One region of the Paenibacillus sp. UASWS1643 genome, then DNA from elsewhere that is predicted to be linked to it. Evidence: riboswitches for the same ligand, from Rfam matches in the RefSeq annotation. Region 1 holds a riboswitch; the other holds the start of a gene.
What was found. Region 1 has a riboswitch for glycine ahead of sdaAB (L-serine ammonia-lyase, iron-sulfur-dependent subunit beta). Riboswitches for the same ligand answer to the same signal wherever they lie in the genome.
Positions count from the first base shown of each region.

Region 2: it holds a riboswitch for glycine, as region 1 does, so the genes downstream of both, gcvT (glycine cleavage system aminomethyltransferase GcvT) here and sdaAB (L-serine ammonia-lyase, iron-sulfur-dependent subunit beta) in region 1, are expected to answer to the same signal.

Region 1 is NZ_VXKZ01000107.1:143,314-147,531, reverse strand. It holds gene FE296_RS14070 (alpha-glycosidase) at 1-428, shown strand, start outside; gene sdaAA (L-serine ammonia-lyase, iron-sulfur-dependent, subunit alpha) at 602-1,579, opposite strand; gene sdaAB (L-serine ammonia-lyase, iron-sulfur-dependent subunit beta) at 1,569-2,258, opposite strand; glycine riboswitch at 2,371-2,505, opposite strand; glycine riboswitch at 2,510-2,634, opposite strand; gene FE296_RS14055 (phosphotransferase enzyme family protein) at 2,981-3,991, opposite strand; gene pstB (phosphate ABC transporter ATP-binding protein PstB) at 4,192-4,218, opposite strand, start outside.
Region 2 is NZ_VXKZ01000099.1:100,892-105,109, reverse strand. It holds gene FE296_RS07485 (PTS mannitol transporter subunit IIBC) at 1-553, opposite strand, end outside; gene gcvH (glycine cleavage system protein GcvH) at 976-1,368, opposite strand; glycine riboswitch at 1,713-1,835, shown strand; glycine riboswitch at 1,839-1,940, shown strand; gene gcvT (glycine cleavage system aminomethyltransferase GcvT) at 2,157-3,293, shown strand; gene gcvPA (aminomethyl-transferring glycine dehydrogenase subunit GcvPA) at 3,290-4,218, shown strand, end outside.

The DNA.
Region 1 (4,218 bases):
ACATGGGCGCGCCGTGCATCTATTACGGAGACGAGATTGGCATGGACGGCGAGCATGATCCGGGCTGCCGTAAATGCATGGAATGGGATGAAGCGAAGCAGGACCGTGAGTTGCTCGACTTTTATCAAAAACTGATCTCCCTGCGTCATGCTCATCCTGCCCTCCGTGCAGAAGGCACCGTTCGTTTCCTGCAGGCTCGCTCGGATGGCAGCCAATTGGTATTCGAACGGCAGAATGAAGAGGAACGCATTCTGGTTCTGTTCAATCGCTCGGAAGAGACGGCTATTGTCGAGCTGGAGGCTGGTGACGAGGAATGGACCGAGCTATTCGGTGGAAACCATCGTACCGCCAAGGATGATGACGTGCTTGCCATTGAATTGCCTGCGTATGGATATGCCGTACTGAGTACGTCTGTGAGCAAGGACTAGATCAGATTACACATACATCTGAAGTCACATATTAGTAACCTGGCTTCGCATCATTTGACAGCATAAAAACAAGCGTCCTGCAGAACCCGGATTCGGGTTCGCGGACGCTTGTTTTGTATTCGCCATTATACATAATAATGTCACTGATCATATCCCGGTAGTCCCAGTTCAGCTTAAACCTGAGGGTCCGTGTCCACTTGAGCATTGTCCGCCCCACTTGTAGTTGTGTCAGAATCCGCTGTCTTCGGCTCCATCTCCGGCTCTGCACGCTTGGCCTTCGGTTTTGCCAGCTTCTGCATCATTTTACGGCCAGTTGGCGTCTGAGCCAACCCGCCTTGGGCTGTCTCCCGGTGACGGCTCGGCATCGCACTGCCTACTTCCAGCATAACGTCGATGACTTCATCTGACGGAATAGCACTACGCACTCCGGCCAGGGCCATATCAGCCGCAGCCAGCGCCGTAACTGCACCCAATCCGTTACGGACGATGCATGGAATCTCAACGAGGCCTGCGACCGGATCGCAGATAAGGCCCAGTGTATTTTTCAACGCCAAGCCTACGGCATGAACGACCTGTTCCGGTGTACCTCCACGCAGTTCAACCATGGCACCTGCAGCCATGCCGATCGCGGAACCCACTTCTGCCTGACAGCCCCCTTCCGCACCGGAGATAAATGAATTGTTGGCGATAACATAACCGATCGCTCCCGCGCAGAACAACCCATTCACCAAATGTTCGTCCGTCCAGCCAAATCGCTCCTGTGAGCTAATAAAAACACCGGGGATGATGCCGCAGGAACCGGCTGTTGGTGTTGCCACAATCCGGCCCATGGAGGCATTTACTTCAGATACACACAGGGCATACGCCATGGCAAGTGCGGAAGCATCTCCTGAGCAAGTCTCACCCTTGCGAATGTACTCGGCCATTCTTTTACCGTCTCCACCCGTTAATCCACTGCGTGAAGTGGTATCTTCCGTTAACCCTTTACGTACCGCTTCCTTCATCACCTGATAATATTCAGACATCTGTTTCACAACATCCGCTTCCGGTGTATTGGTCTCCTGAACCTGCTCCTCGATCATCAGTTGAGCAATCGTTTTGGATTCCGCTGTACAGATCGTATTCAGTTCGTGTAAATGTTTAAATCGCATCCGAATCAACTCCTCTCTTCAAATCGATGACACGAATGTCCAGTACATGATCCAGCTCCTTCAGACGCTTGAGCATATCAGGATTCGGCACGCCATCCATCTCCATCGCAGTAAGCGCTTCGCCATCACGGGCTTTCCGGTCCACCTGCATATACCCGATGTTAACCCCGGATGAACTGATCGTGGACGTTACCGAGGCAAGCACCCCTGCTTTGTCCGCATGCCGCAGCACGAGTGTCGGAAACTCACCACTAATCTGAACACGAAAATCATTCATCGCATGCACCGATACACTACCACCACCAATAGAAGCACCAATTAAGGAACATGTACGCCCTTCATGCCACAACTCAATTTTGACCGTATTCGGATGAGGAGCAGGCAGGCCACTTGTGTAAAATTCAACCTCCATGCCCGCTTCCTCTGCATATTGCTCTGCATCCGGGATACGCGGATCGTCTGTGACATAATCCAGCAGACCGCCGATCAGTGCCAGATCTGTTCCGTGCCCCTGATACGTATCAGCAAATGAGCCGTATAGTGTCAACCGGGCACGTTCGGGCGTACCACCTAGCCACTGACGAGCGATTCTTCCGAGCCTTGCTGCTCCAGCTGTATGTGAACTTGAAGGCCCCGTCATCGACGGACCAATAATTGAGAAAACATCTTTAAATCGCACCTTGTAACCCTCCAATTGTATTCGTCATTTCCATCCAGATCCCATGCCATAATGTTCCTTTATTACTGAATGATGACATCAAAAAAGGACAGAAGAAGGCCTCAGGCCCTCTCTCTGTCCTCGATACCTGAGAGTTTCACGATCAGCAGTGTCTCACGACAAGGTGCATTGCCTGCGATTACAGACAAGTCACCGGACTAACTGATCATATACCCCTTGGGTGGCGCAATTCGCGCACTCTCCAGAGTTGCGTCCAACGATGGTACATTTACCTGAGAGATTAACCACTGGGCCGGGTGCGCAGCAGCTTGCTCCTTCGGTGCCTGAACACTAGCCATTTTGCTCGGCTAATTCAGGTCTCTCCCGCTCGTTATCATCCGCTGTATGGAACCATTCTGAGCGAATGTCAGAACAGTAATGGAAATCGTTCATTCTTCTTCATTAAGATTAATCGACCGGAAGATCAGTGTCAACAAACTTAACGATTTCTTTGGATGTATTTCCTTCATTTTCGATTGAATCGATAAAACCAGAATATTTTGTCAGCTTTCATCACATTAAAACGATAAAAAGAACTTGTAAACAGCTTATTTCATTTCCCTTCAATTCATAAAGCGCTTACTACTATTTATGATATTGTCCACGAAACTGTTCGGGTATTCAGGCAACCATTATATTTGAACCACACTGTTCGTAGCCCTTCCGGATCTGTACACCCTAATTCACAGTTCGTAGAAGATACTCTCGTTCTGTACATAGGGTCTGCAATACTTGCTGCATAACTTCGGCATGCGGTCTTTCATCCATTCGTGTCTCGACTCATTCGCCATCTGAAAGGCATAATAACCCAGTGTAAAGATCAACATGAACCCTTCCATTAATCGGATATCACGATCCGTCAGTGGTCCGATCTGTTTGGTATAACCTGATAAGAATATGTCACGTTCCTCCCGGTTGAACATAAGTGCTGCCCCTCCGGCATCGAAAAGATAATAACCATAACCGTGTAGGCAAAAATCAATCATGGACATCCCCTGATCCGTTATCAGCAGATTGTTGCGAGTAATATCCCCATGAATGATCCCCCATGTCCCTGCGTGCTGTGGGTACGTTGCTAGCTGCTCATTAATGTTCTCAAACGTCTCACGAAGCAGATCGAAGTCTTCCGTTGTAAAAATCCCCAGTCGGACACCTTCCTCCAGCTGCCCTAACATGACCAAATTCTCATGGACATTGCCATATGCCGGGCGTACCTTAGTTCGATCTGTCTGATTCTGCACACGTCCATATTGATGAAGCATCTGCAGTTGTGCCCCAAGATCATAGATCTGCTCTGTTGTCAGGCGTTCTCCCTGCTGGATGTCCCTCCCCTCAATCCACTCCAGTACTGTACAACAGATCTCTTTCCCTGCCTCACTTGTCCATACCGTGACACATTCACCGGATGCATTGCGTACCGGATGTTGCACGCGCAATGCTGTCGTTGCATTTAACTCATGAAGCAGGTTCATCTCTGCCTCCAGCGCAGGAGGCGTATGCTGAATGCCTGACATACTTGCATATGCGGCTTGATGTATACGCAGCAGATACTTCTGCCCGCTCGCTTCATCCACGACATGGTACGTCAGATTCTCGTTGTGACGAATATAGGAAACGACAGGTTTTTCAATCGTGTAGTTCTGTATGATATCCGCTGCCATGTGATCATAAGACATCTTATCCGTATTGATCATCAACATCTCCTTCGGAGTTATGTAAACGTTCTCTTCACACTAAATATCGTAGCATAATGTTTATCCTGCATACAGAAAATTCCACTAAAATTACAAATTAAAAAAGCACAACCCCCGACCAACTGTCCAGGCATTGTGCTTTCTTTTTTCTATATTTATTTCTTTATCTCTATTACTCTATGTTACACTCCATGATCCAATTAACCGAAACGACCCATAATGTATTC
Region 2 (4,218 bases), on a different contig from region 1:
GCGGTAGCAAGCCCAGATTCATCAGACCTTGCACCCCGGCAGACAATACTTTGCTAATTGCTTCTACAGCTGGCCCAATACCCAGTAGAGCAAAAATCCCCAAGATCCCGCCAATAATACCGGCTGAGAAGTTATTAACCAACATTTCGAATCCGGCTCTAACTTTACCTTCAATGGATTTATCGAACTTTTTGATGATCCATGCTGCCAGTGGTCCGGCAATCATGGCACCGAGGAACATCGGAATATCACTACCCACGATGACCCCAATGGTCATAATGGCACCCACGACACCACCACGCTGACCATGCACCATCGTACCCCCGGTGTAACCAATCAACAGTGGCAGCAAATATTTGATCATCGGATCGACTAGCTGTTCAAGTGTCTCATTAGGGAACCAGCCTGTTTTAATAAACATAGCCGTAATTAATCCCCAGGCGATAAATGCACCCATATTCGGCATGACCATACCGCTCAGGAATCGGCCAAAACGCTGCACACCTACCCGTAGCCCACCTTTGGAATTGGACGATTGGTCCAAATTACTCATTGTATTATCCTCCTCGGATCAAGTGATTATGATTTATGAAAGGGGTATCATTTCTCCCCTGCTGTAATCCTAAGCGAGAATGCTCTCCTGTTCAATGAAATGAAAGCGTACTTTCGTCATGAACAATGATGACAACATTAGGTTATGTAATCGTTTCAATCGATGCATAATGGCTGAACTCATTGGTACACAAGGCTTTTCCTGCCTATGACTTTTGTCATTTCCAGAATCATTTTCTAACCTATAGCTTGGTCCAATCAGGTGATTTACATCCCCAATCTGCCTCGATCCCTATTCAAAACCATTCCTGGAAAGCACAAAAAACCTGTGCAAGCATCCGGCTCACACAGGTCGAAACAATATGAAGCTTATTTCATTTTGTTATAAAATATATGTTAATAAGTACAAGTTCGTTGTTGATACTAGTTTTCCGTATGCTTACGATACGCATCTGCATTCATCAATGTAGACAATGCTGCTGTCAGATCTCCTTCAACACGAATCTCAATCATCCAGCCTTCCTCGTAAGGAGAGCTGTTCACAAGTTCAGGTGAGTCCTGCAACGAATCATTGACTGCAATAATTGAACCTGTGACGGGAGAGAACAAGTCCGAAACCGTTTTGACCGATTCGATCGTTCCAATGCTGTCCTCTGCTTTTACATTGGTTTCAAGGTCAGGCAATTCCACAAACACAATGTCACCCAGCTGATGCTGCGCGAACTCGGTAATGCCAATACGTACAGTATCCTCCCCTACGGTTTGAACCCATTCGTGCTCTTCACTGTACAGGAAATCACTTTTCAATTCGCTCATCGATATCCGCCTCGCTTTTCATTAAATGAGTGCATGCGTTCTTTGACCTTAACCTTTTTCCCAGAACATAGCGTATGATATTTATGAATCAAATGTCAAGATACCTCACAATTTATTTGCTGATCACCTCTAAATCCTGTAACCGGATTACACTCTTTCTTCATATACTGGTGAATATTAGAATAGTAAGCGCACTCTTTATAAATACACGAACAATAACATTAAAATGATATTAAATATTCGGTTTTTATTCATTATCAATGATATCGTTCTTGACATCGGTAGTGGATTCACGTTTTAATGAGAGGAGTAAATGTGTTTATTGGACTATGTTATACCCGCGGATGAATGTAAAGGGAGAGATTACCCGTGACACCCGATTCGGGATGTACATGAGGTAACGCCGAAGGAGTAAACCACCGATAAGCGGGGGTGAATCTCTCAGGCAAAAGGACTTTTACAGGACGCAACTCTGGAGAGCATCTATTCGCCCTGTGCGGGCGTTATGATCACCCAAGGGGAAACCTGCTGCACAACTGCAGCGGGGTAACTCTCAGGTACAAGGGACAGAGCCTTAGAATACAGCGTGCTACTTGGCATGCCGATTCTTTGGCCTGTCCTTTTCCTTTTTCCCAAAAACGAAAAACAGGATGTCGAACGGCGCTGCCATAGCTGCCTTACCATACTTATGTGATGAAAATATCTAGCTGAAAAATTTAAAAACACCCTGCTTCATTGATCCACGATTATATTTCCGGCCGGTTGACGGTCCATGATGAGGTGATTTGATGTCCGATTTGCTTAGAACACCACTCTTCCCACTATATCAGCAATACGAAGGCGTACGGTGCATTGATTTTGGAGGCTGGGAGCTTCCGGTGCAATTTAGCGGAATTCAGAAAGAACATGAAGCGGTGCGTGAGCGTGCTGGACTATTCGATGTATCCCATATGGGCGAATTCACAGTACAGGGTGAGCAGGCTGAAGTTTTTTTGCAACAAATGACGACCAATGATGTGACCACGCTGGTTCCCGGTCAAGCCCAGTACACCCTGATGTGTTATCCAGATGGCGGTGTGGTGGACGATCTGCTCGTGTATAAGCTGGAAGATCAGCATTATATGCTCGTAGTTAACGCCTCCAACATCGACAAGGATTGGGCATGGCTGCAAGAGCACCTGATCCCCGGCGTAAGCATGACCAACGATTCGGAGCAGACGGCGCTGCTGGCCTTGCAAGGTCCACTGGCTGTAGACATTATCGGGAAAGTTACAGATACGGATGTAAGCTCGATTGAACCGTTTCGTTTTGTCCCGGATGCTGAAGTATGCGGAGTAAAATTACTGTTGTCCCGTACCGGTTATACAGGTGAAGATGGCTTTGAACTATATGTTCCTGCGGATCAGGCCGCTATGGTCTGGAATGGATTAATGCAGGCTGGAGAAGAGCACGGGCTGGTTCCGGCTGGACTTGGTGCAAGGGATACGCTGCGTTTTGAAGCCAAGCTGCCTCTGTATGGGCAGGAATTATCTGCAACGATCTCTCCGCTAGAAGCTGGCGTTGGTATGTTTGTGAAACTGAATGCTGGACCTTTTATCGGACACGAAGCCTTGTTACAGCAAAAAAATGACGGGCCCGCCCGTAAACTGGTCGGCATCGAAGTGCTGGAGCGCGGCATTCCTCGCCCCCACTATCCGATTTACGCCGAAGGCGTACAGATCGGTGAAGTGACAACAGGCACGCAATCACCTACATTGAAGCGTAATCTGGGGCTTGCCCTCATCGACAGCAAATACGCTGCGCTGGAAACCCCGCTTGAGATTGAGATCCGAGGGAAGAAACTGAAAGCCGAGGTCGTGAAGACCCCTTTTCATAAACGGACACGTACGTCAAAGACACTTACTCAAGGAGCTGATCAAGCATGAGCAAGCACCGTTATATTCCCATGACTGAGCAAGATCAGAATGCCATGCTCGCAACCATCGGTGTGGATACGCTGGAGGAACTGTTTCAGGACATTCCAAAAGAGATTCGTTATCAGGGCGAGCTGCCCGTATCCTCCAAACTTGATGAATATGCGCTGACACGTCATATGTCCAAACAAGCCGGCGCCAACGCCAATTTCGAAACACACGCCAGCTTTCTCGGCGCAGGTATATATGATCATCATGTTCCTTCCGTCATCAATCATGTCATTTCCCGTTCCGAGTTTTACACTGCCTACACACCTTATCAGCCTGAGATCAGCCAAGGTGAACTACAGGCCATTTTCGAATTTCAATCCTACATCTGTGAATTAACCGGTATGGCTGTAGCCAATGCCAGTATGTATGACGGTGCAACAGCTTTTGCGGAAGCAGGTAATCTGGCCGCAGCAGCAACACGTCGCAAACAACTTATCGTATCCCGTACTGTTCATCCGGAAGCCCGTCAGGTATTGCAGGCATATGCGCACGGACTCCGTCTGGAGATTGTCGAGATTGGTTATAAGGATGGCGTCACTGATTGGGATGCCTTGCAAGCAGCCATATCGGACGATACCGCTGCTGTCATGATCCAGAGTCCGAACTTCTTTGGTGCCGTGGAAAATGTGAAGCAGGCTGCCAACCTCGTGCATGCGCACAAGGGCCTACTCGTTGTAAGTGCCAACCCGCTATCGCTGGGTCTGCTGGAAGCCCCAGGCAAGCTGGGTGCCGACATCGTTGTAGGTGATGCGCAGCCCCTTGGCATCGCCGCTTCACTCGGCGGCCCGACATGCGGATATTTCGCCGTATCCCAGCCTCATATGCGCCGAATTCCTGGCCGAATTGTAGGCCAGACCAAGGATCGCAACGGAAAACGTGGATTTGT